3 regions of the Stutzerimonas sp. R40042 genome follow, and region 1 is predicted to be linked to each of the others. Evidence: predicted binding sites of a transcription regulator. Region 1 holds the regulator's gene; each other region holds the start of a gene.
What was found. Region 1 encodes sigma-54, which starts transcription at its own class of promoters, with help from an activator protein. Its sites were predicted from a motif close to ANTGGCATNNANNTTGCTNT; they were not measured.
Positions count from the first base shown of each region.

Region 2: the regulator sigma-54 is predicted to act here: its motif matches at 7,039-7,058, upstream of glnA (glutamate--ammonia ligase).
Region 3: the regulator sigma-54 is predicted to act here: its motif matches at 2,889-2,908, upstream of OUY36_RS13855 (flagellar hook-length control protein FliK).

Region 1 covers NZ_CP113258.1:1,056,687-1,066,434, forward strand. The annotation lists gene pmbA (metalloprotease PmbA) at 24-1,370, shown strand; gene OUY36_RS04905 (HPr family phosphocarrier protein) at 1,418-1,690, opposite strand; gene rapZ (RNase adapter RapZ) at 1,704-2,561, opposite strand; gene ptsN (PTS IIA-like nitrogen regulatory protein PtsN) at 2,577-3,041, opposite strand; gene hpf (ribosome hibernation-promoting factor, HPF/YfiA family) at 3,051-3,359, opposite strand; gene OUY36_RS04925 (RNA polymerase factor sigma-54) at 3,433-4,941, opposite strand; gene lptB (LPS export ABC transporter ATP-binding protein) at 5,090-5,815, opposite strand; gene lptA (lipopolysaccharide transport periplasmic protein LptA) at 5,815-6,360, opposite strand; gene lptC (LPS export ABC transporter periplasmic protein LptC) at 6,347-6,919, opposite strand; gene OUY36_RS04945 (KdsC family phosphatase) at 6,928-7,452, opposite strand; gene OUY36_RS04950 (KpsF/GutQ family sugar-phosphate isomerase) at 7,452-8,426, opposite strand; gene OUY36_RS04955 (ATP-binding cassette domain-containing protein) at 8,706-9,521, shown strand; gene mlaE (lipid asymmetry maintenance ABC transporter permease subunit MlaE) at 9,514-9,748, shown strand, end outside.
Region 2 covers NZ_CP113258.1:495,503-505,250, forward strand. The annotation lists gene hslV (ATP-dependent protease subunit HslV) at 1-191, opposite strand, end outside; gene OUY36_RS02175 (hypothetical protein) at 313-492, opposite strand; gene OUY36_RS02180 (tRNA (cytidine(34)-2'-O)-methyltransferase) at 506-988, opposite strand; gene OUY36_RS02185 (hypothetical protein) at 987-1,433, shown strand; gene ntrC (nitrogen regulation protein NR(I)) at 1,517-2,953, opposite strand; gene glnL (nitrogen regulation protein NR(II)) at 2,950-4,032, opposite strand; gene OUY36_RS02200 (DUF4124 domain-containing protein) at 4,202-4,828, opposite strand; gene OUY36_RS02205 (DUF4124 domain-containing protein) at 4,825-5,373, opposite strand; gene glnA (glutamate--ammonia ligase) at 5,539-6,945, opposite strand; gene thiI (tRNA uracil 4-sulfurtransferase ThiI) at 7,286-8,740, shown strand; gene typA (translational GTPase TypA) at 8,907-9,748, shown strand, end outside.
Region 3 covers NZ_CP113258.1:2,944,448-2,954,195, forward strand. The annotation lists gene fliM (flagellar motor switch protein FliM) at 1-838, opposite strand, end outside; gene fliL (flagellar basal body-associated protein FliL) at 852-1,385, opposite strand; gene OUY36_RS13855 (flagellar hook-length control protein FliK) at 1,618-2,853, opposite strand; gene OUY36_RS13860 (Hpt domain-containing protein) at 3,026-3,376, opposite strand; gene OUY36_RS13865 (ATP-binding SpoIIE family protein phosphatase) at 3,405-5,096, opposite strand; gene OUY36_RS13870 (STAS domain-containing protein) at 5,098-5,403, opposite strand; gene fliJ (flagellar export protein FliJ) at 5,618-6,070, opposite strand; gene fliI (flagellar protein export ATPase FliI) at 6,074-7,432, opposite strand; gene fliH (flagellar assembly protein FliH) at 7,422-8,195, opposite strand; gene fliG (flagellar motor switch protein FliG) at 8,214-9,230, opposite strand; gene fliF (flagellar basal-body MS-ring/collar protein FliF) at 9,223-9,748, opposite strand, start outside.

The DNA.
Region 1 (9,748 bases):
TTGCAGTGGTTTTGGGAGAGCTTATGAGTGAAGTAGAGGGCATCGGACCGCATGCGCTGCCCGGCTTGCGCGATAAGGTCGAGCGCATCATCGAAGAGGCGCGTCGGCAGGGCGCCAGCGCCAGTGAGGTTTCGGTTTCGATGGAGCAGGGCCTGTCCACCACGGTGCGTCAAGGCGAGGTGGAAACGGTCGAGTACAATCGCGACCAGGGCTTCGGTATTACGCTCTATGTCGGCCAGAGCAAGGGCTCGGCCAGCACCACCGGCAGCGGAGATGCCGCCATTCGGGAAACCGTGGCGGCCGCCTTGGCCATTGCCAGGCATGCGTCGGAGGACGAGTTCGCCGGCCTGGCTGATGCCTCGCTGATGGCGCGCGAGCTACCCGAACTCGACCTCTACCACCCGTGGGCGATCACTCCCGAACAGGCGATCGAGCAGGCGCTGAGCTGTGAAGGTGCGGCCTTCGCCTTCGACCAGCGGATTCGCAACGCCGACGGCACCAGCCTCAACACCCATCAGGGCTGCCGGGCCTACGGCAACAGCAACGGCTTCATCGGCGGTTATTGCAGCAGCCGGCACAGTCTGAGCTGCGTGATGATCGCTGAAAGCGATGGGCAGATGCAGCGGGACTATTTCTATGACGTGAACCGGATCGGCGAGGCGCTGATCGATCCGCTGACCATCGGTCAGCGTGCGGCTGAGCGAGCAGTTCGGCGGCTGGGCGCGCGTCCGATCCCGACCTGCGAGGTGCCGGTGCTGTTCGCGCCGGAGCTGGCTACCGGGCTGTTCAGCCATTTCATCGCAGCGATTTCCGGTGGCAACCTCTACCGCAAGGCATCGTACCTGGAAGGCGCGCTGGGGCAGACGCTATTCCCCGAGTGGCTGAGCCTGGACGAGCGCCCTCACATCCCGCGGGCGCTGGGGAGCGCTGGTTATGATGGCGATGGCTTGGCGACCTATGCCAAACCCTTCGTTGAGGGTGGCCGCCTGCTGTCCTACGTGCTGTCGACCTACTCGGGACGCAAGCTGGGCATGCCGAGCACGGCCAACGCCGGCGGCGTGCACAACCTGTTCGTCAGTCACGGCGACGAGGATCAGGCAGCACTGATCCGTCAGATGGGGCGCGGGCTGCTGGTAACGGAACTGATGGGGCAGGGGCTGAATCTGGTGACCGGGGACTACTCGCGCGGTGCAGGCGGCTACTGGGTCGAGAATGGCGAGATACAGTTCCCGGTGCAGGAAGTGACTATCGCCGGCAACCTGCGTGACATGTTCCGTCAGATCGTCGCGGTAGGTTGTGATATCGAGACGCGTGGCAACGTGCGCACCGGCTCGGTGCTGATCGAGCGGATGACGGTGGCGGGCAAGTAGCCTCGCCCAGCCGGCGCGGGCATCATCCGCGCCGGCCGCTCGAGGCCTTATTCGCCTTCTTCGAAGTAGTCGTCGATCAGTGCGACCAGGGCTGCCAGGGCTTCGTGCTCCTGCTCGCCTTCGGTGTGCAGGTGCAGGGTCGAGCCCTTGCTGGCGGCAAGCATCATGACCGCCATGATGCTCTTGCCGTCCACCAGCGTGGCCGGGCAGCGGCCGACACGGACGGCACACGGATAGCGGTTGGCAACGCCGACGAACTTGGCCGCCGCGCGCGCATGCAGACCGAGCTTGTTGATGATGGTGACTTCGCGGGCAGGCATGGGGCAGGTATTCCTAAGCGAGGTCCCGGTGACGGACCTGCAGATTCTTCAGCGGCTCCCTGAGCGCTTGGCCCAGGCGCTCAGCCAGATAAACCGAGCGATGATGGCCGCCGGTACAGCCGATGGCGATGGTTACGTATGCGCGGTTGCTGGCGGCGAAGCGGGGCAGCCATTTGCTCAGGTAGGCATGGATGTCCTCAAACATCTCCTCTACGTCGGGCTGGGCGGTCAGATAGTCGATGACCGGTTGATCGAGCCCGGAGAAGTCGCGCAGCTCGGCTTTCCAGTAGGGGTTGGGCAGGCAGCGCACATCGAACACCAGGTCGGCGTCGACCGGCATGCCGCGCTTGAAACCGAACGACTCGATGAGGAATGCGGTGCCGGGTTCGGGTTTGTTCAGCAGGCGCAGCTTCAGGACGTCGCGCAGCTGATAGAGATTCAGGTGCGTGGTGTCGATCTTCAGGTCGGCATGGTCGATGATGGCTGCCAATAGCAGCTCCTCGTCGCGGATAGCCTCGGCGAGGGAGCGGCTCTCGTTGGTCAGCGGATGACGCCTGCGGGTTTCCGAGAAGCGCTTGAGCAGGGTTTCGTCGTCCGCGTCCAGATACAGCACGTCGCACTGGATATGCCTGGCGCGAACCTCTTCGAGCAGTTCCGGAAAACGCTTCAGTTGACTGGGCAGGTTGCGCGCGTCGATGGAAACGGCGACCTGCGGATGCAGCAGCTCGGTGTGCAGCAGCGCGCGCTCGGCAAGCTCGGGAAGCAGACCCGCCGGCAGGTTGTCGATGCAGTAGAAACCGTTGTCTTCGAGCACGTTCAGCGCGGTGCTCTTGCCCGAGCCCGAACGGCCACTGACGATGATCAGCCGCATCTGGCCCCCACTCCGCTAGGCGCCATTCTGGACGTCGACGACGACCTGATAGAGGCTCTCATTGGTGGGCGCCTGGCGCAGTCGCTGGCGCACCTCTTCACGGTCAAGCATGCTGGCGATCTGGCGCAGCAGCTCGAGGTGCTCGTCGGTGGCCGCTTCCGGTACCAGCAAGACGAACAGCAGGTCTACCGGCGCGCCGTCGATGGCGTCGAAGTCCACCGGCGTTTCGAGGCGCAGCACGGCGCTCAGCGGGGCGTTACAGCCGACCATGCGGCAGTGAGGGATGGCGATGCCGTTGCCAAATCCGGTCGATCCCAGCTTCTCGCGGGCAATCAGGCTTTCGAATATGGTCTGGGAGTCGAGGTCTGTGAGGTCCTGGGCGATGACCTTGGCGATCTGTTCCAGGACGCGTTTCTTGCTACCGCCCGGGACGTTCACCAGGGAACGTCCGGGGGTCAGGATGTTTTCGAGTCGGATCATGTCTGGGAGTCAGCGGGAGATGGCGCCCTGGGTATGGTCGAGCTGCTTTTCCTTGTGCTTGATCAGCTGGCGATCGAGCTTGTCGACCAGCAGGTCGACGGCAGCATACATGTCTTCGTGTTCCGAGTTGGCGACCACTTCGCGGCCAGCGACATGCAGCGTCGCTTCGGCTTTCTGCTTGAGCTTCTCGACCTGCAGGATCACCTGGACGCTGATGATGCGGTCGAAATGACGGGCAAGCCGATCGAACTTCTCCTCGATGTAGTCACGCAGGGCATTGGTTACTTCCAGATGAACACCGCTGATATTGACTTGCATACTGCTATCTCCTTTGCCTTGTGCGAAGAGCAGGTCCGAAGCCCTGCCGCCGGGACGTTTCGGCCTTGGCCGATCACAGTAATCGTTTGCGCTCGCTGGATGGCGCGATACCGAGCGACTCCCGGTATTTGGCGACTGTGCGGCGGGCTACCTGAATGCCCTGCGCTTCCAGTAAACCAGCGATCTTGCTGTCGCTCAACGGCTTTTTCTGGTTTTCCGCCGCAACCAGCTTCTTGATGATCGCGCGGATCGCGGTGGACGAGCATTCCCCGCCTTCGGCCGTGCTGACGTGGCTGGAGAAGAAGTACTTGAGTTCGTAGATGCCGCGCGGAGTGTGCATGTATTTCTGGGTCGTCACGCGCGAAATGGTCGACTCGTGCATGCCCACCGCTTCGGCGATGTCGTGCAGCACCAGCGGTTTCATGGCCTCGTCACCATGCTCGAGAAATGCACGCTGGTGCTCGACGATCTGCGTGGCGACCTTCATCAGCGTTTCATTGCGGCTGAGCAGGCTCTTGATGAACCAGCGTGCTTCCTGCAGCTGGTTGCGCATGAAGGTGTTGTCGGCACTGGAGTCGGCACGTTTGACGAAGCTGGCGTACTGCGCATTGACGCGCAGGCGTGGCATGGCGTCCTGGTTCAGCTCTACCAGCCAACGGTCGTTGTGCTTGCGGACGATCACGTCAGGCACCACGTATTCCGGCTCGCTCGCTTCGATCTGAGAACCAGGGCGCGGGTTGAGCGTCTGGATCAGCTCGATCACCTGGCGTAGCTCGTCCTCCTTGAGCTTCATCCGGCGCATCAGCAGGTTGTAGTCGCGGCTGCCGAGGACATCCAGGTAATCGCTGGCCAAACGCTGCGCTTCGCTCAACCAGGGGGTGCGCTCGGGCAGCTGACGCAGTTGCAGCAGCAGGCATTCGCGCAGATCGCGCGCGCCGATCCCGGCGGGTTCGAACTGCTGAATGCGGTGCAGCACGACTTCGACTTCGTCGAGTTCGATCTCCAATTCTGGGTCGAACGAGTCAGTGATTTCCTCGAGCGATTCTTCGAGATAACCCTGATCGTTGATGCAGTCGATCAGCGTGGTGGCGATCAGTCGATCGGTATCGCTCATCGGCGCGAGATTGAGTTGCCAGAGCAGGTGGCTCTGCAGGCTGACGCCAGACGACGTGCGGCTGGTGAAGTCCCACTCGTCATCATCGTTGCTGGGCAGGCTGCTGGCGCTGGTCTGGTAGATGTCCTCCCAGGCGGTGTCGACCGGCAGCTCGCTGGGAATGCGTTCACCCCAGTCAGCGTCGTCGAGGCTCTCGCTGCCGTGCGATGGCTCGTCGTAGGTGCTGTCCTGTGTGGCGCTTTTCTCGCTGGTGGCCTCACCTGGGCGGTCGGCAGCTTCGGCCATCGGGTCGGAGCTGTCGAAGTCGTCGCCGTCTTCCTCGCGCTCGAGCATAGGGTTGGAATCCAGCGCTTCCTGGATCTCCTGTTGCAGATCGAGGGTGGATAGCTGGAGGAGGCGTATGGCCTGTTGCAGCTGCGGTGTCATCGTCAGCTGCTGGCCCATCTTCAGGACTAGCGATGGTTTCATGGCAGAGGACTTCAAACCTTTTATGCCGGCGCAACCGCGCCCGTTCCGACATGTGGCGCGCCAGGCGCCAACAGAAAGCAAATTATATGCCTGCCGAGGAAGCCTTTGCCTAGGGCCGATTTGCCGAGCTGCGCAAAAAAAAACGGCTCTACAGACGGAATTCGTGGCCCAGATAGACTTCCTTGACCAGTTGGTTGCTCAGGATTGTTTGGGCGTCGCCCTCGGCGATCAGCTGGCCATCGTTGACGATGTAGGCGGTTTCGCAGATGTCCAGGGTCTCACGGACATTGTGGTCGGTGATCAGTACGCCAATGCCCTTGGCCTTGAGGTGGTGGATGATCTGTTTGATGTCGCCCACCGATATCGGATCGACGCCAGCGAAGGGTTCGTCGAGGAGGATGAATTTGGGCGCAGTAGCCAGCGCACGGGCGATCTCCACGCGGCGACGCTCGCCGCCGGACAGGCTCATGCCGAGGCTGTTGCGGATATGGTTGATGTGGAACTCCTGCAGCAGGCCTTCCAGCGCCTGCTGGCGGCCGCTACGGTCCAGATCCTTGCGGGTCTCGAGAATCGCCATGATGTTGTCGGCGACCGAGAGCTTGCGGAAGATCGAGGCCTCCTGCGGCAGATAGCCGATCCCGGCGCGCGCGCGACCGTGCATCGGCAGATGGGTCACGTCGTTCTGATCGATCAGTACTCGACCCTGGTCGGCATTCACCAGGCCGACGATCATGTAGAAACAGGTGGTCTTGCCAGCCCCGTTGGGGCCGAGCAGGCCGACGATCTGCCCACTTTCGATGGACAGGCTGACATCACGGACGACCTGGCGGCTCTTGTAGCTCTTGGCCAGATGCTGGGCTTTGAGGACGGCCATTACTCCGCCTGCTCCGCTGCCTGCGCGTTCTTGCGCGGCTGGATGACCATGTCCACACGTGGGCGCGGCGTGGTCACATCGGCATTGGTGGCGCGGCCAGCATTGACGATCTGGCGACGGGTGTCATAGACGATCTTCTCGCCTTCGAAGGTGTTGCCTTCCTGAACAACCTTGGCCTGATCGATGAGCACGATCCGCTCGTTGGCGGCGAAGTACTGGATGGTCAGGCCGTAGGCTTTGACGATCTCCTTGTCCGCTGCAGGCTTCTGCTCGTAGTAGGCCGGTTTGCCGATGGAGGTGAAGACTTCGACGTCGCCGTTCTCGTCCTGAGTGATGGTCACCGTGTCGCCGGTGATCTTCATCGTGCCCTGGGTGATGACCACGTCGCCGCGGTAGACCGCCACGCCCTGTCGGTCGTCCAGCTCGGCGGTGTCGGCTTGAACGCGGATTGGCTGTTCACGGTCCTCGGGAAGCGCCCACGCGCTGGCGCCAAGCCAGAATGCGCTCAAACCGAGCAGGAGGGGGAGAGTCTTAACGCAGCTCATGCTGGCCTCTTACGTTGGACAGCAGGAGCATCCTGCCGTCATCCATGTACGCTTTCATGCCGGTTGCAGTGGTCACGCCATTGGCGGCCTCGATTCTAACGGCTTGCTTTGTCTCGGCATAATCCTTCTCCGGCCACACCGTCAGGCGGCTGGTGGTAAGGATCGTCGGGCGGCCCTTGGCATCGGTGCGCTCGACCTTGACCTGATCGATCAGCAGCACTTCGTCGCCTTCGGCCGATACTTCGCCGCGCTCACTACGCACGTGCCACGGCAGTTCGGTGCCGCGATAGGACAGCAGATCCGGCTTGGTCAGCAGGCTGATGTCGCTCGCCTTGATGTGCTCGAGCTTGTCTGCGGTCAGTTCGTAGTTACGCTTGCCGTCGGGCTGATATTGCACCGTGCGGGAATTGATCACGTAGAAGTCGACATCAGGCGTTGCGCCGCTGGCGACGGATGGCTCCTGCATGAAACTTTCCGGGCGGATGTTCCAGTAGCCGACCGCCACCAGCAGGGCGGCGATCAGCGTAAGCAGGGCAGCGAAGCGCATTTTGCGAAGCATGCAGACCTCTACAGATATGCGTTTTGCGCGGCGGCCAGAGTGCCCTGCGCGCGCATGATCAGTTCGCAGAACTCACGCGCCGCACCCTCGCCACCGCGGGCCTGGGTGACGCCGTGGGCGTGCTCGCGGACGAAGCTGTCGGCGCTGGCCACAGCCATGCCGAGGCCAACCCGGCGAATCACCGGCAGGTCGGGCAGGTCGTCGCCCAGATAGGCCACTTCAGAGTAGTTCAGCCCGAGCTCGGCCAGCAGCTCGTCAAGCACCACCAGCTTGTCTTCGCGACCCTGATACAGGTGCTGGATGCCCAGGTTTTGTGCCCGTCGCTCCACCACTGGCGTCTTGCGGCCACTGATGATGGCGGTGCGTACGCCCGAGTTGATCAGCATCTTGATGCCGTGGCCGTCCAGCGTATTGAAAGTCTTGAATTCGCTGCCGTCGGTGAGAAAGTACAGGCGGCCATCGGTCAGCACGCCATCCACATCGAAGATGGCCAGGCGGATGTCGCGTGCGCGCTGCAGAAGATGTTCGTGCATTACATGACCCCCGCACGCAGCAGGTCATGCATGTTCAGCGCGCCGATGGGCAGCTCCTGCTCATCGATCACCACGAGCGAGCTGATCTTGTGGTCTTCCATGATCTTCAATGCCTCAGCTGCCAGCATTTCGGCATTGGCGGTCTTGCCGTGGACGGTCATGACTTCATCGATACGGGTCTCGCGCACGTCCACGCCCTTGTCCAGCGCGCGGCGCAAGTCGCCGTCGGTGAAGATGCCGGCCAGGCGGCCATCGGCCTCGACGATCACCGTCATGCCCAGCCCCTTCTGAGTCATCTCCAGCAGTGCGTCGCGCAGTGAGGTACCGCGTTGCACTTTGGGCAGGCGACCGCCGGTGTGCATCACATGCTCGACCTTGAGTAGCAGGCGCCGGCCCAGTGCGCCGCCGGGGTGGGAGAAGGCGAAGTCCTCGGCGGTGAAGCCGCGGGCCTCGAGCAGGGCGATCGCCAGGGCATCGCCGAGCACCAGGCTGGCGGTGGTGGAGGAGGTCGGTGCGAGGTTTAGCGGGCAGGCCTCGATGGCCACGCTGGCATCCAGGTTCACCGCGGCGGCCTTGGCCAATACCGAGTTGGGGTTGCCGGTCATGCTGATCAGGGTAATGCCAAGGCGCTTGATCAGTGGCAGCAGCGTGACGATCTCGCTGGTGGTGCCGGAGTTGGACAGGGCAAGAACGACATCGTCCTGGGTAATCATGCCCATGTCGCCATGGCTGGCCTCGGCGGGATGCACGAAGAATGCGGCGGTGCCGGTGCTAGCCAGGGTGGCTGCGATCTTGCGGCCGATGTGGCCGGATTTACCCATGCCGACCACGACGACCCGGCCTTTGCACGCAAGGATCAGGTCGCATGCCTTGACGAAAGAGGCATCGATCCGCGCGTTCAGCTGCTCTACTGCCTCGATTTCCAGGCGAATGGTGCGTTGCGCGGTTTCGATCAGTTGGCTGCTCTGGCTCATGGCTGGCGGGGTCGTCCGATTAAAAGGCGTGGATTATAGCGAGAAACCGCCTGTGGCTCATCGAAAATGTCGGTGCTGCTCGGCGACGTTCGGTCGATTCGATCATTGTTGGCTGAACCGAAGCTGAACGAGTCGCCACCAGGTCATTGCTGGAAGCGCTCCTCGGTTGGGCGCTTTCGGGCGCGGTGCTATAGTGCGCCGCCGAAAACGGTCAGGGCAGAAAGTATCCCGGCGTCATCGGGAGCCGTCTGTTTCGCAGACTGCATGCAAGGAGACCAGATGAGCGCCTGCAACGACTACGCGGTCGAGCTGAAGGGAGTAACCTTCATGCGCGGCGAGCGGAGTATCTTCAATAACGTCGATATCGCCATTCCGCGAGGGAAGGTAACGGCCATCATGGGGCCGTCGGGATGCGGAAAGACGACGCTACTGCGGCTGATCGCCGCCCAGCTGATGCCTTCGCGCGGTGAGGTCTGGGTGACCGGGCAGAACCTGCCGAGCCTCTCGCGCAGCGAGCTGTTCGACATGCGCAAGCAGATGGGCGTGTTGTTCCAGAGCGGTGCGCTGTTCACCGATCTCGATGTGTTCGAGAACGTCGCATTCCCGCTGCGCGTTCATACCCGGCTGCCGGACGAAATGATTCGCGACATCGTGCTGATGAAGCTGCAGGCCGTCGGCTTGCGTGGCGCCATCGAGCTGATGCCGGACGAGCTGTCCGGTGGCATGAAGCGACGTGTTGCGCTGGCGCGGGCGATTGCCCTCGATCCGCAGATTCTGATGTATGACGAGCCTTTCGCGGGGCAGGACCCGATCGCGATGGGGGTCTTGGTGCGCCTGATCAGGCTGCTCAACGATGCGCTGGGAATAACCAGTATCGTGGTGTCGCACGACTTGGCAGAGACTGCCTCCATCGCCGATTACATCTATGTCGTGGGTGATGCCCAGGTCCTGGGGCAGGGCACGCCTGCGGAGCTGATGGAATCGGATAATCCACGTATCCGGCAGTTCATGAAAGGTTCGGCGGATGGCCCGGTTCCGTTCCATTTCCCTGCGCCGGCCTACGCCGATGACCTGCTGGGAGGTGGTGATGCGTAAGCGTTCGCTGTTGGATCGGATTGCCCTGCTCGGGCGTGCCGGTCTCGATGTCGTAGCGGCATTGGGGCGCTCGACGCTTTTTCTCGCGCACGCCCTGTTCGGTCGCAGCGGGCTGCGCAACGGATTTTCCCTGCTGGTCAAGCAGCTCTATTCGGTGGGGGTGCTGTCGCTGGCTATCGTGGTGGTGTCCGGTATCTTCATTGGTATGGTGCTGGCGCTGCAGGGGT
Region 2 (9,748 bases), 560 kb from region 1:
TGGCCTTCGAAACGCTCGAAGAGAGTGAAGGCATCGGCGGTGGCGCCGGCGAAGCCGGCCAGGACCTGGCCGTGATAGAGACGGCGGACCTTCTTGGCGTTGCCTTTCATGACGGTATTGCCGAGGGAAACCTGGCCGTCGCCGCCCATGACGACTTTGCCGTTGCGGCGCACTGAAACGATGGTGGTCAAGGGAAAATCTCCACACTGCGGGGCGATGAATGCCCGAATGCGGTTGATATGGGGGACTGCTGCCGGCTTTTCAACAGCTGTCGGCGAGGTTCACCTGCAATCGCGGTTCCGCGCGAGGCGCTCAGTCAGGCCGGGGCTGTTCGCTGCGTTGCGGGTGACGGGGCTGGCGCGGCACGTTGCCGGCGACCTCGGCGGCGATCATCTTGCGTAACCTGACCGGAATCGACTTGGCCGCCGGCACCTTGCCAGCTTGTCCGTTTACGACGGGGCCGAGGCCGGAATGTTCACGGCGCTTAGTCACCAGGCGGTGCGATTCACTCCATGGCGAAACCGTGCTGACGCCAGGCCTCGTACACCGCGACGGCCACGGTGTTCGACAGGTTCAGGCTGCGGCTGTCGGGGCGCATCGGCAGGCGCAGGCGCTGCTCGTTGGGCAGGGCATCGCGGATCTCTAGCGGCAGGCCGCGGCTTTCGGGGCCGAACAGCAGCGCGTCGCCGCGCCGGTAGCGGACCTCGTGAAAGGGCTGCGAGCCCTTGGTGGTGAAGGCGAACAGCCGTGGGCCGTCCGGGTTGGCGGCGTCGATGCCGATCCGCGCGAGGCAGCTCGGCAGATCGGCGTGGCGCTCCAGCGTGGCGTATTCGTGATAATCCAGGCCGGCGCGGCGCAGGCGTTTATCGTCCAGCTCGTAACCCAGCGGCTCGATCAGGTGCAGGTAGCAGCCGGTATTGGCGCAGAGCCTGATAATGTTGCCGGTATTGGGCGGTATTTCCGGTTGGAACAGGATCACGTGAAACATGCGCAGCACCGAGGTTGAGGATCGGCGGCATTCTACCGGGGAGCAGGACCCGATGCCGCGGCTGCGGCGGCGCTTTTTCGGCTCGCTGGTGCTGATCGGTCTGCTGATCGGGCTGATGATCGGCCGGCTCACCGCGCCGGGGCCGGTGCAACTAGAACTGGTGCAGGTGCAGCCGCAAGGCCTTTCGCTGCAGTTCGACCGCGAGCCCGAGGTGTATGACGAGCACCTCGAAGGGGCGTTCGCCCTGTTGTTCCAGGCCGAGGGCGAGCCGCAGTCCGGGCAGCTGCAGATCGACGGCATGCCGGTGGCCTGGCGCGTGCAACAGACCGAGAAGGGCCTGCTGTTGCATCTGGTGGCGGCGCGGCGGCTGCAGGGGCAGTGGCAGGGCGCGCGCGGCGACGGCGGCTGGCAGGTGCAGGTCAGCGTGTCGCCCTGGCGGCCATGACGGATTCGCACATGGCTGGTGCGTCAGAAAGAAGAACCCCGCCAGTGGCGGGGTTCTAAGTCGCAGATCGGATCAGCGTCTGATCAGCTGTCGTCGCCGTCGTCGTCATCGCTGCCATCGACGCGCATGCCCAGCTCCTTGATCTTGCGTGTCAGGGTGTTGCGACCCCAGCCGAGCAGCAGCGCGGCGTCGCGGCGGCGACCGGCGGTGTGCTTGAGCGCAGTCTCGATCATGATGCGCTCGAAGGCCGGTACGGCCTCGTCGAGCAGGTTGCTCTGGCCGCGCGCCAGGGCCTGATCGGACCAGTTGCGCAGCGCCTGTTCCCAGTTGTGCGCCGGCTGCGCCTCGGCCTGCTGGTTGAGCAGCTCCGGCGGCAGGTCGTCGACATGTACTTCGCGCCCGGACGCCATGACCGTGATCCAGCGGCAGGTGTTCTCCAGCTGGCGCACGTTGCCCGGCCAGGGCAGGTGCTGCAGGTATTCCTTGGTTTCCGGCTTGAGCACCTTGGTCTCCACCGACAGTTCCTGCGCGGCGCTGGCGAGGAAGTGCTCGGCGAGTGCCGGGATGTCCTCGCGGCGATCGGACAGGCGCGGAATGTGGATGCGGATGACGTTCAGCCGGTGGAACAGGTCTTCGCGAAACTTGCCGGCCTGCACCAGGGTTTCCAGGTCCTGGTGCGTGGCGGCAATGATGCGCACGTCGACCCGCACCGGCGTGTGGCCGCCGACCCGGTAGAACTCGCCATCGGCCAGTACGCGTAACAGACGGGTCTGGGTGTCGGCCGGCATGTCGCCGATCTCGTCGAGGAACAGGGTGCCGCCGTCGGCCTGCTCGAAGCGGCCGCGGCGCTGGTTGGCCGCACCGGTGAAGGCACCTTTCTCGTGACCGAACAGCTCGGATTCCATCAGATCCTTGGGGATCGCCGCCATGTTCAGCGCGATGAACGGCGAGGCCGAGCGCGGGCTGTGGCGGTGCAGCGCGTGGGCCACCAGCTCCTTGCCGGTACCCGACTCGCCATTGATCAGCACGGTGATGTTGGAATGGCTGAGGCGACCGATGGCGCGGAACACCTCCTGCATCGCCGGTGCCTCGCCGATGATCTCCGGCGTGTGATGACGATTGGCCGGCTGCTGCTGGTTCTGCTGTTCCTGGGCGTGCTGGTTGGCGCGCTTGACCAGCGACACGGCGTCGTCGACGTCGAACGGCTTGGGCAGGTACTCGAAGGCGCCGCCCTGGTAGGAAGCCACCGCGCTATCCAGGTCGGAGTGCGCGGTCATGATGATCACCGGCAGGCGCGGGTACTGCTCGCGGATCTGCGAGAGCATGTCCAGGCCGCTGAGGCCGGGCATGCGGATGTCGGAGATGATCACATCCGGCTGCTGGCGGGCGAGGCGGGCCAGCACGCTGTCAGCGCTGTCGAAGCTCTGCGTGGCCATGCCTTCCTGTTGCAGGGCCTTTTCCAGGACCCAGCGGATGGAGCGGTCGTCGTCGACGATCCAGACGTTTTCGCTTCGGCTCATGCTGATGTGGCTCCTTGTTCCAGCGGTAGGAAGATCGAGAACACGGTATGGCCAGGATGGCTCTCGCATTCGATCAGACCCTGGTGCTGACTGATGATGTTCTGGGTGATGGCCAGGCCCAGCCCGGTTCCGTCCGGGCGACCGCTGACCATCGGGTAGAAGAGCGTGTTCTGCAGTTCGGCGGGGATGCCCGGGCCGTTGTCGATGATCTCGATGCGCGCCACCAGGCGATGGCGGATATGGCCGATGGTGAACTGGCGCAGCGTGCGGGTGCGCAGGGTGAGGCGGCCGAGGCCCAGTTCGTTCTGCCCGGCCAGCGCCTGCATGGCGTTGCGCATGATATTGAGCACGGCCTGGATCATCTGTTCGCGGTCCATCAGGACCTCCGGAATGCTCGGGTCGTAGTCGCGCACCAAAATGATGCTTCCCTGGCATTCGGCCTCGATCAGGCTGGCCACATGTTCGAGCACTTCGTGGATATTGGTCATCGCCAGCGACGGCAGCTTGTTCGAGCCCAGCATGCGGTCGACCAGATTACGCAGACGGTCGGCCTCCTCGATGATGACCTCTGTGTAGTCCTTCAGATGTTCTTCCGGCAGCTCGCGGGCCAGCAGCTGTGCCGCGCCGCGGATGCCACCCAGCGGATTCTTGATCTCGTGGGCCAGGCCGCGCACCAGCATCTTGGTGGTTTCCTGCTTGGACAGCTGGGCCTCTTCCTTGGTGATGCGCAGCAACCGGTCGCGCGGCAGCACTTCCAGTAACAGCATGGTCTCCTGGCGCGTCAGTACCGGGGTCACGGCGTAGTCGACGGTCAGCGACTGGCCGGTGGCGGAGGTCAGGGTGGCTTCGCGCTTGGTGAACGGGTGGGCTTCTTCCACAGCCTGGCGCAATGCCGCCAAGGCTTCCGGCGATTCGGTGAACAGTTCGCTGATGAATTGCCCATGGCTGCGCTGACCGCTGACGGCCAGCAGCATTTCGGCCGCCGGGTTCATGTACTCCAGGCGCAAGCGCGAGTTGAGCAGCAGCGTCGCGGTGGTCAGGTTCTCGATCAGCAGGCGTTGCAGGGCTTCGTTGATCATGACTGGTCTGCATCCGGAGGTTCATGCAGGAAATGCAAGAACCAAACCAAGCGCGCCATTGCGGCGCGGATCGGCCTGATGCTGCAGCCCTACGGGCTGTCCGGTGACCCAATTTGGTGACGAGCGATCGGCTCGTTCATTGGGCGCACCAAACAGGTGCACTCAATGATCATAGAAAGGGCACGAAGGGAATGTCGCGTTTTTCTACCGGTTTGTCCTTAAGCGGGCATTCCGGGCGCACGCCGTAATCGGCCTTCTTGCACGGGTTGACCATGCGTCGCTGGGCCAGAGAGGTGCGAAGCAGGTGAAAGGACCGGATCGCACTGCGTTGCAGTTCGCGTTCCTGCTCATCGATCACCGCCACCGCCAGCTGGTGTGTGCCGCGATCGACATTGCTCAGTTCGAATTCCGCCTGCGCGGCTGGCGCACCGAACGGCTGTCCGTCGAGCAGCACCTGATAAGCGTGCCCGGGTTGCAGCGCAGGCTCGGCTTGCAGGGTTACGTTGATCGTGCCCGCGTTGTTGCGGATCGCCTCGTCCTCGGTCGGACTGATGATGTGCAGCCGATAGTCGACGGGTGTTGCTTTCACCGCTGGCCCGGCGGTCGGTGCGGCCTGCACGGGTGGCGCAGGCATGCTGTTCGATGGCTTTAGCCGTACCTCCTCCGCCATCTGGCCGGCCGGGCGATCGGTAAAGACCCGATTGCCCTCCGCATCTATGTAGGAATAGACGCCGGCGAGAGCTGGCAGCGCACTGGCGAGCAGCAGGATGGCAGCTGCCTGGCGAACGATTCTCAAGGCGCGGGCCTCGCCGGCTTCGGCCGCAACGCCGGGCTCGAGGTATGCACACGCTGCACCGTGAACCGCTCCGGCTGGCTGCGCTGAATGACCCGCTCGCCGCTCAATATCTCGACGTGCAGCCGGTGTTCGCCGCGTTCGACATTGTTCAGTTGCAGGGACGTGGCCGCGCTGGCGGCGGCCTGAGGGATGCCGTCCAGTACGAAGCGCAGGCTGTGGCCGGGTTGCAGTGGTGGCTCCAGCACAGCGCTGACGACGAAGCTGCCGTTGTTGGCGCGCAGCGCCTCGTCATCGGGAATGCCGGCTACCTGCAACGTCTGGTAGGGCGCCTGCTGCGTCTGCTGACTGTCTGGCAATGGCGGTGGCGGCTCGGGCGTGCGGATATTGACGGTATTGGCCGGTGGCAGATCCACCGTATCGGCCTGCACGCCTTCCGGCGGTTGGTTGGTGAACACCGTGTTGCCTTGCTCGTCGGTGTACTTGTAGATCTCGGCGAAGGCCGGGACGCTGAGGATGAACAGCAGGCTGAACAGGGCGCTACGCATGGGAGGCTCCGCAGGAGGTGGACCGTCGAAGCCTTGCACTGCAACGGCCTTCAGGCAAGCACGATCGCTGCGATTTGCGAGGCGTGACAAGCTGCATGGATCGCAGTCGCCGGGCAGAAACGAAGAAGGCCACCCGAGGGTGGCCTTCCTGTCACGCGAACTGGATCAGACGCTGTAGTACAGGTCGTATTCCAGCGGGTGCACGAAGGTGCGCACCTTGATCTCTTCCTCGGACTTCAGCTCGATGTAGGCATCGATGAACTCGTCGGAGAACACGCCGCCCTTGGTCAGGAACGCACGGCCCTTGTCCAGCTCTTCCAGGGCTTCCTTCAGGCTGCCGCAGACCTGCGGGATCAGCTTGCCTTCTTCCGGCGGCAGATCGTACAGGTTCTTGTCGGCCGCATCGCCAGGGTGGATCTTGTTCTGGATGCCATCCAGGCCAGCCATCAGCAGTGCAGCGAAGCACAGGTACGGGTTGGCAGCCGGGTCCGGGAAGCGCGCTTCGATACGACGGGCTTTCGGGCTGGACACGTACGGAATACGGATCGAGGCGGAACGGTTGCGGGCCGAGTAGGCCAGCATGACCGGTGCTTCGAAGCCCGGGACCAGACGCTTGTAGGAGTTGGTCGACGGGTTGGTGAAGCCGTTCAGCGCCTTGCCGTGCTTGATGATGCCGCCGATGAAGTACAGCGCGGTCTCGGACAGACCGGCATAGCCTTCGCCAGCGAAGGTGTTCTTGCCGTCCTTGGAGATCGACATGTGCACGTGCATGCCTGAACCGTTGTCGCCATACAGCGGCTTCGGCATGAAGGTCGCGGTCTTGCCGTAGGCGTCGGCGACGTTGTGTACGCAGTACTTCAGGGTCTGAACTTCGTCAGCCTTGGCGACCAGGGTGTTGAACTTCACGCCGATTTCGTTCTGACCGGCAGTGGCCACTTCGTGGTGGTGTACTTCGACGACCAGGCCCATCTCTTCCATGGCGTTGCACATGGCGGTACGGATTTCGTGGTCGTGGTCGCACGGCGGAACCGGGAAATAACCGCCCTTGACGGCCGGGCGGTGGCCCTTGTTGCCGCCTTCGACGTCCTGGTCGGTCATCCAGGAGCCCTGCTCGGAGTAGATCTTGAACATCGAGCCGGAGATGTCCGACTTGAACTTGACCTGGTCGAAGATGAAGAACTCCGGCTCCGGGCCGACGAATACGGTGTCACCGATGCCGGTGGACTTGAGGAACTCCTCGGCGCGCTTGGCGATGGAGCGCGGATCGCGGTCGTAGCCCTGCATGGTGCTCGGCTCGACGATGTCGCAGACCAGGATCAGGGTCGGCTCTTCGGTGAACGGATCGAGCACAGCGGTCTCGTCGACCGGCATCAGGATCATGTCGGAGGCTTCGATGCCTTTCCAGCCATGGATGGACGAACCGTCGAACATCTTGCCGTGCTCGAAGAAGTCTTCATCCTGGGCATCACGAGCCGGGACGGTGACGTGGTGCTGCTTGCCTTTGGTATCGGTGAAGCGCAGATCAATCCACTTCACATCGTAATCTTTGATCAGTTGAAGCGACTTCGACATGGTGTTCTCCAAGTGGTGGAAGCGTGACAGTGAGCTTCCGAATCAGGGTGAAGCCGGGCGGCGATGTTCCGCCAAGGCGACCTGCCTCACAAGGGAGCAAATTGCATGCCAGTGCTCCGTCTTGGAACTGCAGGCCCGCCACTGCGCTGCCGTGGCGATGGGGCGTGCTAAATCCTAGCTTCCTGCACGAAAACGTGCGCGCTAATGGTGCGAGCGGTCTCGGTTACGCATCTTTTTGGTGCGTACGGGCGCGACTCAAAGAAACCGATTAAAACTTGAGCAGTTTCCGCTATACTCCGCGCCCCTCTTTTCCAGCCACACCGGCACCCGCGCTGTTTCCATGAAGCTGATCGTCAAGGTTTTCCCCGAAATCACCATCAAGAGCCCGCCGGTGCGCAAGGGCTTCATTCGCCAGTTGGCGAAGAACATCCGCACCGTGCTGCGCGAGCTCGACCCCGAGGTGCGGGTCGAAGGCGTGTGGGACAACATTGAGGTGGAAACCGCGCTCAGCGAATCGAAGCCGCTGCGCGAGATGATCGAGCGCCTGCGCTGCACGCCCGGCATCGCCCATTGCCTGGAGGTGCACGAGTATCCGCTGGGCGATCTCGACGACATCGTCGCCAAGTGCAAGGCACACTACGCCGAGCGCCTGCCGGGCAAGATCTTCGCGGTGCGCTGCAAGCGCGCCGGCAAGCACCCGTTCAGCTCCATGGACGTCGAACGGCATGTCGGCAGCCAGCTGCGCCAGCAGTGCGGCGCCTCCGGCATTTCGCTGAAGGCGCCGGAAGTCGAAGTGCGCATGGAAATTCGCGACCAGCGCCTGTTCGTCGTCCACGAGCAGCACGACGGCATTGGCGGCTATCCGCTGGGTGCGCTGGAACAGACCCTGGTGCTGATGTCCGGGGGGTTCGACTCCACCGTTGCCGCCTACCAGATGATGCGTCGCGGCCTGATGACCCATTTCTGCTTCTTCAACCTCGGCGGCCGCGCCCATGAGCTGGGCGTGATGGAAGTGGCCCACTATCTATGGAAGAAGTACGGCAGCTCGCACCGCGTGCTGTTCATCAGCGTGCCGTTCGAGGAAGTGGTCGGCGAGATCCTGCAGAAGGTCGACAACAGCCAGATGGGCGTGGTGTTGAAGCGCATGATGCTGCGCGCCTCTACCGAGATCGCCGAGCGCCTGCACATCGACGCACTGGTCACCGGCGAGGCGATTTCCCAGGTCTCCAGCCAGACCCTGCCGAACCTCTCGGTGATCGATTCGGCCACCGACATGCTGGTGCTGCGCCCGCTGATCGCCAGCCACAAGCAGGACATCATCGACACCGCCTTCGAGATCGGCACCGCCGAGTTCGCCAAGAACATGCCCGAATACTGCGGCGTGATCTCGAAGAACCCGACCACCCGCGCCAAGCGCTATCGCGTCGAGCACGAGGAAAAGCAGTTCGACATGGCCATCCTCGAGCGCGCTCTGGCCAGTGCCCGCCAGGTACCGATCGACCGGGTGATCGATGAGTTGGGCGAAGACATCAAGGTCGAGGAGGTCAGCGAGGCGACGGCCGGCCAGGTCATCCTCGACATTCGTCACCCCGACGCCGCCGAGGACGAACCCCTCGAACTGTCCGGCATCGAAGTTCAGACCTTGCCGTTCTACGCGCTGAACAACCGTTTCAAGGAGCTGGATGAAAACCGCCAGTACCTGCTGTATTGCGACAAAGGTGTCATGAGCCGCCTGCATGCTCACCATCTGCTGAGCGAGGGGCATGTGAATGTTCGCGTCTATCGTCCGGCCTGACGCATCGGTGAAACAGCCGGGGCTGTTGGGTGGCAGCATTCGCCACCGCCCTCCCGACCGCTGCTGATCGCAAGGCCCAGTCGTTACAACTCGGACAGCCTGACGTCGTCCGGACAATTCCCAGCTTCAAGCCCGAGCTCGAAGCTATCTACAGAGAAACGAATCAGTGATCGAGAATCTTCGCAACATCGCCATCATCGCCCACGTCGACCATGGCAAGACCACCCTCGTCGACAAGCTGCTGCGCCTGTCCGGCACCCTCGACCGCAAAGAAGCGGAAAACGAGCGCGTGATGGACTCCAACGACCAGGAAAAGGAACGCGGCATCACCATCCTGGCCAAGAACACCGCGCTGAAGTGGAACGGCTACAACATCAACATCGTCGACACCCCCGGCCACGCCGACTTCGGCGGTGAGGTCGAGCGCGTCATGAGCATGGTCGACTCCGTGCTGCTGGTGGTCGACGCCCAGGACGGTCCCATGCCGCAGACCCGCTTCGTGACCCAGAAGGCGTTCAAGGCCGGCCTGCGTCCGATCGTCGTGGTGAACAAGATCGACCGCCCGGGCGCGCGTCCGGACTGGGTCATCGACCAGATCTTCGACCTGTTCGATAACCTCGGTGCCAGCGACGAGCAGCTGGACTTCCCGATCGTCTACGCCAGCGCCCTGAACGGCATCGCCGGCATGGACCACGAGAACATGGACGACAACATGGATGCCCTGTTCCAGGCCATCATCGACCACGTTCCGGCGCCCAAGGTGGACGTCGACGGCCCGTTCCAGATGCAGATCTCGCAGCTGGACTACAACAGCTTCCTTGGCGTCATCGGTATCGGCCGCATCGCTCGCGGCACCGTGAAGACCAACACCCCGGTGACTGCCATTGGCGCCGACGGCAAGAAGCGCAACGGCCGTGTTCTGAAGATCATGGGCCACTCCGGCCTGCAGCGGGTTGAGGTGGCCGAAGCCACCGCCGGCGACATCGTCTGCGTGTCCGGCATGGACGA
Region 3 (9,748 bases), 1.9 Mb from region 1:
CCCCTGGCTGCATGTTGAGGATGTCGCGCAACTTGAGCTGGCGGCGCACGACGGTGGCCCCCAGCGGCACGTTGACGTCGAGAATGTCCTCGCGCAGCGCCTTGACCCAACGCTCGTCCTGGTCGCTGACATCCGACTGGAAGCCGGCATCGAGCATCTCGCGAATAGGCTCGATCATCGAATAAGGCATGGTCACGTGCAGATCGCCGCCGCCACTGTCCAGCTCGATATGGAAGGTGGAAACCACCACCACCTCGCTAGGGCTGACGATGTTGGCCAGCGCCGGGTTCACTTCCGAGTTGACGTACTCGAAGTTGACGTCCAGCACCGCGTGCCAGGCTTCTTTCAGGTCGGCGAAGGCCTGATCCAGCACCATGCGCACCACGCGCAGCTCGGTCGGGGTAAATTCGCGACCCTCGATCTTGGCGTGGCGGCCGTCGCCACCGAAGAAGTTGTCCACCAGCTTGAATACCAGCTTGGCGTCGAGAATGAACAGCGCCGTGCCACGCAACGGCTTCATCTTCACCAGGTTGAGGCTGGTCGGCACGTACAGCGAGTGCACGTACTCGCCGAACTTCATCACCTGGACGCCACCGACCGAGACATCGGCCGAACGCCGCAGCAGGTTGAACATGCTGATGCGGGTATAACGGGCGAAACGTTCGTTGATCATTTCCAGCGTGGGCATGCGCCCGCGCACGATGCGATCCTGACTGGTCAGGTCGTAGCTCTTGATGGACCCCGGCTCGGAATCGCTTTCGGTATCCACCAGACCGTCGTCGACCCCATGCAGGAGCGCATCGATCTCGTCTTGCGAGAGCAGGTCTTGAACAGCCATCTGCGGCAGCCTTCTATTGCAATACGAAGTTGGTGAACAGCACTTGCTCGACGGCAAGTTTGCCGATTTCCTTCTGCGCCAGTTCCTGCACGCTGGCAGTGGCCTGCTGACGCAGCATTTCCTTGCCTACCGGCGTTTTCAGCGCCTCGAAATCCTGACTCGAGAACAGCATCACCAGCCGGTTACGCAACAACGGCATATGCACCTTCAGCGCATCCAGAGCGGCCTGGTCACGCGACATCAGCGCGATGCTCACCTGCATATACCGCTGCCGCCCCTTGTGGCTGTAGTTGACCACGAAGGCCGGCATCAGCACCTCATAGATCGCCGGCTGCTTACCCGAAGCGGTGGCTGGGGCTTCTTCCGCCTTGTCACTGTCCAGGCCATCACCCTTGCTCATGAAGTAAAGCGTACCGCCGATCGAAAGCCCCACAGCCACCAACATGGCGACCACGATCACCAGAATGAGTTTCAGCTTCCCTTTGCTTGCCTGAGGCGCTTCCGGCCCGGTTGGCGGCACTACCGGTGGAGCCTGTTTCTTAGCCATGCCAAATATCCGTCATCAACAGCGTTTCGACCCGATTGTGCGAAGTTAGGAGCAACAGCTGTGCCAACGTGCCGACGCCAGCGCGCTAGGGTATGTCGTTCGCCGTTAGCGAAAAGGTATCAGGAAAAGGCTGCAGTCGCGGCGACCGCAACGGGCCGCGACGGCTATCCAGACAGACGGCGGAAAACCGACGCACCCCGATGCTGGACGCGCCGGAGTGGAGGCAACAAGATCAGGCGTAGTAGTCGACCAGGCCGCGATCGCCACCGGTGCGGGTAGTTGAAATCTCGCTGATACCGCTCTGCTGATCGTCCTCGATCGCCATATCGGACGCACCGGACGAGCCGCCCCTTGACGAACCGCCGTCCGCCCCGCCCTGCCAGCCGCGCGCCAGGGACTGATCGGAGACATTGACGTCCATCAGGCTCATGCCCTGCTGGTTGAACATTTCGCGCAAACGCTGCATCTGTCCTTCAAGCGCGTCACGTACGCCAGCGTGAGGACTGAGGAAGGTGACCTGCGCCTGGTCCTTGGTCATTTCGATGCGCACTTCCATGCGTCCAAGTTCCGCGGGGTCGAGCTGAATCTCAGCCGATTTCAGGTTCTGGCTGGACATCCACATCACCCGATCCACCACGGCCTCGCTCCAGCCGGATTGCTGCACCTGGACCGGCTGCCCCGGCACCAGCGCCGGTCGCTGGGCCTGCTGAATCTGCTGCGCGATTGCCTGGCTCAACGGATTGACCCGGGCGGCGGAAGACTCGCCAAAGCTCGAGACCCGACTCTCCTTGGGCGCATCAACCGTTTCCAGCAGCTCCTCGGCTGTCAGCTTCAGCTCTGTCTCCGCATCTTCGAGCGACTCGCTGCCAGCCAGCAACGCATTGGCGAAGCCATCATCGTTGTCGGCCTTGAGCTGTGCCTCGGCCAGCGGATCGTGCAATTGCGCGGCCGCTTTCTGCATGCCCACCGGCTCATCGCTTACCAAGCCCGTGCTGGTCATGGACGGCTCGGCGAACTCGCAGTCATCACTGACCAGCCCCTGCACGGCCGGCAACCCGGAGAGCAGGGTCTCTGGCTGAACTTCGCCGATTGGCTGAATCTCGCTCGGCGCGACGGACTGGCCGCCAAGGCCCAGCATCAGCAGCGGATCCAGTTCGGCCTCCGGCACCTCGTCCGACTCGCTTGCGGCAGGCAAGGCATTGCCGCTTTCGGCAACCGCCGGCTTTTCGTCACCGCTCGCCTCTGCCGCTTTTGCCTCGCCTTTTTCATCGACAGGTTTGTCGCGAGACGAATCGCCACGTTCGGCGCGCTCGGTCGGCCGGGTCTGGCGCTCCCGTGCGTAGACGTCGGAAAAGCTCGCTGCGCCGCCGTCGCGGCTCTCGCGCGGCGTGTCCGGCGCTTTTGCCGAAGCCTTGGGACGCACATCGACGGTGGGGGTCTTGAGCAGCAGGTCGGGGGTAACAGCCATGGAATGAGTCCGCCACGAATGATCGTGAGCGTGACAGAGCAATTTCTGGGCCATAACGTGAAGAAGGCGCCCAGAGCGCGACAGGGTCCACCGGCAGCGCGACTTACCCTACCGCGCGAGATGAGAGTCCTTCGACCGTCACTTGACCGAACTGCGCCAGAAAGTCGTCTGCTCAGCCGTAACGCTGTCGCTCAGCGCGGAACAGGATGCCGATGATGGCGAACTCGCGTTCGATGGACGCTAGCAGCGCCGGCGCATCCTCCAGCCGCTCATTGCGGGCGGCACTCTCCAATTGCTGGCAAAGCTCGGCGAGCAACGTCGCGCCCATGTTGCTGCAGCTACCCTTGAAGCTATGCGCGGCACGCCGCAGTGACTCGCTCTGATCCGAATGCAGCGCCTGGCGAAGCAGCCGGACGCGCTCCTCGGAGTCTGTCAGGAAGGTATCCAGCAGCGCCGGGTACTCACCCTCCATCACGTCCTGCAGCGTGGCGAGCACGGCACTATCGAGATGAGTGTTGGTCACCGGGACACTCCTGCTTCAAAGGGCCGGATTATGCCTCAGGCGGCCAGCTGAACTCTACGCTCAGACCTCGCCCGTCCGGCCGCCACTCGAACCCATCGCTCAGCTCACGCACCAGGTGCAAGCCGCGCCCGCTGAACTGGTCTCGGCCGAGCCCGAGCCGCAATGCCCGGGCCACATCGAACCCGCTGCCGCTGTCGCTGATAGCGACCCGCAATCGTCCGCCCTGCGGGCCGGTCTTGATGCTCAGCTCGAGGTGCACATGGCCCTCGGCAAGCGTCTGCAAACGCTGCTGACGCAACTCGTAGTAGCGCTTGAAGCCGTCTCCATCGCACTTGAGGGTCGAATCGAGCCCGAGCACGCCGTGCTCCAGCGCATTGGAATAGAGTTCGCCAAGCACTGTATAGATCTGACCGGCTCGCGGACGCAGCTGGTTGACCTGCAAGAGAACCTGCAGCACGGAGGGCAGCGGATTGCCGCCGCGCAGGCTGTCGGCGCGCAGTTCGATCCGAAACGACCAGTCCATCGGACGTACACGACTTGCCGAAGCCGGCGCCGCCAGCGGCATCGGCACCGCCTCGTCGCTGACCACGACCTCGACCAGGCTCAAATCGTCGTGGGGCTGGCCATGAAAGTCGAGCAGCGCCTGCTCGATCTCGTCGAACAACCGCGACGGATCGCGGTTGGCAGCCAGGGCGGCCAGCAGACGCTGCTCGCCGAACAGCTCGTCGTCGGCATTGCGGCTCTCCACGACCCCATCGGAAAGCAGCAGAAGCCGATCGCCCGGCGCCACAGGATAGTGTTCGAACTTGTCATCCAGCTTCGCAGCCGAGACGACGCCCAGCGGTAGATGCCGGGACACCAGCGGGGTCTGCCGACCATCCGCCGAAATCAGGTAGCCATCAGGAAGACCGCCGTTCCACACGCGTAAACGCCCCTGCTTGGGGTCGATGTCCAGCAGCGTTGCGCAGCAGAACATCTCCACCGGCAGGATCTGCTTGAGCTTGGCATTCATCTCGCGAAGGATGTCGTTGCTCGAATGGCCCTTGGCGGTCATGCCATAGAAGGTTTCCGCCAGCGGCATGGCGCCGATCGCCGCTGGCAGTCCATGGCCGGTGAAATCACCGAGCAGAACGAACATCTGCCCTGCCGGCGCCTGCGCGGCCAGCAGCAGATCGCCGTTGAACAGCGCCTGGGGTGATTGTCGGTAACGGATGTTAGGCGCGCTGAGACAGCCAGCATGGGCAACCTTGTCGAAGATCGCCTTGGCCGCGCGATGCTCGTCGAGCAGCTGTTGGTTGCGCCGGACGATCAGATCGCGCTGCTCGAGCACGGTCGCCTGCAGACGGCGCAGGCGATGCATGGCCTGGATCTTGGCTTCGAGAATGATCGGGTTGTAGGGCTTGGCGATGAAGTCGTCGCCCCCTGCCTCGAGGCAACTGACCAGCGCCTGATGCTCGGTCAGCGAAGTCAGGAAGATGATCGGCACCAGCTCGTCGCCGGCCAACTGCTTGATGCGCCGGGCCGCCTCGAAGCCATCCATCACCGGCATCAGCGCGTCCATGAGCACCAGCTGCGGTTTCTCCCGCTCGAACAGCTGTACCGCTTCAAGTCCATCGGCGGCGGTGAGCACGCGATGCCCCTGCTTGGCGACGATGGTCGAAAGCAGCATCCGATCGACCGGGCTGTCCTCGGCGATCAGGATCGACAGCCCCATGGGCATGTCAGGCAATCACGAACAGCTGTTCGAAGTTGGATACCGAAAGGATCTTGCGAACGTCGGGGCTGCAGTTGAGCAGGCGAATGTCGGCTTCGTCGCCCCCGGCATGGTCACGCAGCAGCAGCAGCATGCCTAGCGCCGAACTGTCCATGTAGGTCGTGCCCTGTAGGTTCACCACGTAGCGCTGCGGATGGACGTCCTGACGCTGATAAGCATCGCGGAAGGCCTGATGCGCATTGAAGTCGAAGCGTCCACTGATGGAAATGGTCAGCTCCTGGCCATCCGCCGAAGGCTGCGAAGTGATGGTCATGTGGCACTCCTGATCCGGTACGTCGTGAAGCTCGCTTGCGAGCGGTTGCCGCTAAGGCGAAATGAAACAGCCGTGTACCGGCTGAAAACGACGAACCGCCATCAGGACCTCGCCTGGCAAGGCCGCAGGCCCGACCGGGATCGCCGCGCTGAAACACCGCCAAGATTTAACATTCACGCCGCGGTACGGCAAGCGTGAATCCGGCCGGTTCGGGTCAATGCTCACGCCCTCTTCCGGCCAGCCGCTGGGCAAACTCGTCGAGCAACTTCTGTTCACGCTTGTCGGCAGCGATACGGGCCTCGCGCTGATAGCTCTCGACCAGCTTGCTCAGCCCCTCGACGCGCGCATGGCGCTGCTGCCACTGCTCACGCAGTTTGCGCAGATTGTCGCGGTACCAGTTGACGCTACGCTGTTGCTGAGCGATGGCCGACTCGAGCTGGGACAGAAAGCGCTGGTAATTCATCAGCCACTGGCCGGAAACGCCCTGGCTGCCCTGCTGCATCCATTGCTCCTGGTAGTCCCTGAAGTACTGCTCCAGCTCTCCCAACTTGGCTTCGGCCTGATTCAGTTGCGTCTGGCCCTGCCCGAGCAGGCGCGCGGCATCCTGCTCGGCCTTCTCGGCCATCTCGATCACTGGCGCCAGGCGTGCCGCTCGGCTGGCCGCCATCGATTAGCCGCCTTGCCGCGCGGCGAAGACCGCTGCAAGATGCGCCGAGCTGCGCGCCAGGTCCTCGCTTTCGTCAAGTCCCTGGCGCAGGTAGCTGACCATCTCGGCCTGCCGCGCGATAGCCATATCCGTTTCCGGATCGCCGCCCGGCACATAGGCGCCGACACTGATCAGGTCGCGACTCTGCTGATAACGAGACCAGAGCTGCTTGAAGCGTTGCGAGGCGCGAACGTGCTCGGCGCCCACCACCTGTGGCATTACACGGCTGATGGAAGCCTCGATGTCGATAGCCGGATAGTGGCCTTCCTCGGCCAGGCGACGCGACAACACGATGTGCCCATCGAGCACACCGCGAGCAGCATCAGCGATCGGATCCTGTTGGTCATCGCCTTCGGACAGCACCGTGTAGAACGCCGTGATCGAGCCGCCACCCTGCTCGGCATTGCCGGCGCGCTCAACCAGGCTGGGCAGCTTGGCGAACACCGATGGCGGGTAGCCCTTGGTAGCCGGCGGCTCGCCGATGGCGAGGGCGATTTCACGCTGGGCCTGGGCATAGCGGGTCAGCGAATCCATCAGCAGCAGTACATTCTTACCCTTGTCGCGGAAATACTCGGCGATACGCGTGCAGTACTGCGCGGCACGCAGGCGCATCAGCGGCGCTTCGTCGGCCGGCGACGCGACCACTACCGAACGTTTGATGCTCTCTTCACCAAGGATGTTCTCGATGAACTCCTTGACCTCGCGACCGCGTTCGCCGATCAGCCCGACCACGATGATGTCGGCTTCGGTGAATCGGGTCATCATGCCCAGCAATACCGACTTGCCGACACCGGTACCGGCGAACAGACCGAGACGCTGGCCGCGCCCCACCGTGAGCAGCCCGTTGATACTGCGGATGCCGACATCCAGCGGCTCGCTGATCGGGTGACGCTTGAGCGGATTGATCACCGGGCCGTCCATCGGTACCCAGTCCTCGGCTTTCATGCCGCCCTTGCCGTCCAGGGCACGCCCTGCACCGTCCAGCACCCGGCCGAGCATGGACATGCCCATGGGCAGACGTCCGGTGTTGACCAGCGGCACCACACGCGCGCCAGGGGCGATACCTGCCAGGCTGCCGACCGGCATCAGATACAGCTTGCCACTGGAAAAGCCCATCACCTCCGCCTCGACCTCGGTGGGGTGATAGCTGTCGTCGTTGATCACCAGGCAGCGGCTGCCGACCGCCGCACGCAGTCCCTCGGCCTCCAGGGTCAGGCCGACCATACGCAGCAGGCGGCCCTCCAGCAGCGGCTGGCTGGCCAGCTTGATCGCGTCACCGTAGGCTTCGAAACGCTTGGCGAAACTGGTTCGCTCAAGGCGCATCGGACACATCCAGGTCGATAGTCAGGTCGGCTGCTGGCGGATGGGTCGCATTCTCCCGCTGCTGTTCGAAGAGCTGCTTGATGGCCTGGGTCAGACGCGTTTCGATGCTGGCATCGATGCGGCTGTGCTCGGTTTCGATGTGGCAGCCGCCCGGCAACAGGCTGCTGTCCTCGAGAATCCGCCAGTTTTCCTCATGGCGTTCGCGCAACGCCTTGATCAGTTCGAAGTCCTGCGGGTTGACATGGATACGCACGTTGCTGGCACCCATGGGCAGCAACTTCAGCGCCTCGCGCAGCACCTGACGAATCTGGCTGGAATCGATCAGCAGATCACGCTGGATCACTTCCCGGGCCATGTGGCTGACCAGGGTCGCCATGGCGTGCTCGAGATTGCGATCCTGATCGGCGATCGGATCGAGCAACTGCGTCATCAACCGCTCAAGGCTTTCCAGGCGTGGCGCCAAAGCGGCTTCGGCTTCCTGACGAGCCTTGAGCTGGCCCGCGTGGAAACCATCCTTTTCACCGGTGGCAAAGCCTTCGTTATAAGCCTGCTGGCGAATCGCCTCGAGTTCGTCGAGCGTCAGCGGTTTGACTTCCTCGACCGGCACATCCTCACTGTGCGCCAACTCTTCGACTGGCTCGTCGACGTTCGGCTCCGCAGGCGGCTCCTCTTCACCCTGCGGGTCGAAACTGGGCAATGACCAGCGATCGAACAGACTGACGTCTTTCGCGCGAATGAGGTCGCTGGGGTTGTCCTTCGCCATCTATGCAGTGTTGTCCTGTCAGATCATCTCTTCGCCGCCCTTGGAGCCGAGAACGATCTCCCCGGCTTCGGCCATGCGACGAGCAATGGTGAGAATTTCCTTCTGGGCGTTTTCCACGTCGCTGACGCGCACCGGCCCCTTGGCTTCGAGATCGTCGCGCAGCAGTTCACCAGCGCGCTTGGACATGTTCTTGAAGACCTTTTCCTTGATGCCGTCGTCGGCGCCCTTGAGCGCCATCACCAGCACGTCGGAGGATACCTCACGCAGCAGCACCTGGATGCCACGGTCGTCGACGTCGGCCAGGTTGTCGAAGACGAACATCAGGTCCTCGATCTGGCTGGACAGGTCCTCGTCCACATCGCGAATCGCATCCATCAGCTGGCCTTCGATGGAGCTGTCCAGGTAGTTCATGATATCGGCCGCACGCTTCACGCCGCCCAGGCTGGCGCGGCTGGTGTTGGTGTTGCCGGAGAACTGCTTCTCCAGGATCAGGTTCAGCTCTTTCAATGCCGCGGGCTGAACGGTATTCAGCGACGACACACGCAGGACGATGTCCAGCCGCACCTTGTGATCGAAGTGCGAAAGCACCTCGCCGGCCTGGTCCGGGTCGAGATAGGCCACCACGATGGCCTGGATCTGCGGATGCTCGTAGCGGATCACATCGGCCACGGCGCGCGGCTCCATCCACTTCAGGCTGTCCAGACCACTGGTATTGCCGCCCAGCAGGATGCGGTCGATCAACCCGCCGGCCTTGTCCTCGCCCAGCGCCTGAGTGAGCATCTTGCGGATATAGCCATCGGAGCCGACGCCGAGACTGGTCTGGTCGCCGACGATTTCGACGAACTCGCTCATCACCTGTTCGATCTGCGCCTTCTGCACGTTGCGCATCTGCGCCATGGCCGTACCGACGCGCTGCACTTCTTTCGGGCCGAGGTGGCGCAGCACCTGGGCCGCGTCGGTCTCACCCAGCGAGAGCAGAAGGATGGCGGCCTTGTCGACCTTGTTGAGCTTGGCTTGAACTCGATTGTCATTCATCGGCGTTGATCCACTCTTTCACCACCTGGGCTACCCGTCCCGGGTCATCGGCCACAAGGTTCTTGATCGCGTTCAGCTGGGCTTCATATCCCTCGCTGGGGCTCGGCAGCAGAATGTTCTGCGGGCCGCTCAGGCTGACCCGGTCGCTGGCCAGGCCGGAATCCAGTCCATCATCGTCACCCAGTTCGCCCGGACCGCTGGCGACCTGCAGTTCCTTGCCAGCCGAGGGGTTGGTCAGGCTCTTGAGCACCGGGCGCAGCACGCCGAACACCAACACCAGGATGAACAGCACGCCGAGCACCTGTTTGACCACATCCCAGAACCAGGGCTGCGAGTAGAACGGTATCTCTTCGAAGGCCTCTCCGGCGCTGTCGGCGACGAACGCGGTGTTGATCACGCTGACGCTGTCGCCGCGGCTGGCATCGAAACCCACCGCGTCCTGCACCAGACGGGTGAAGCGCGCCAGATCATCGGCGTTCCAGGGCACCCGAACCATCTCGCCGGCCGCATTGAGCGTC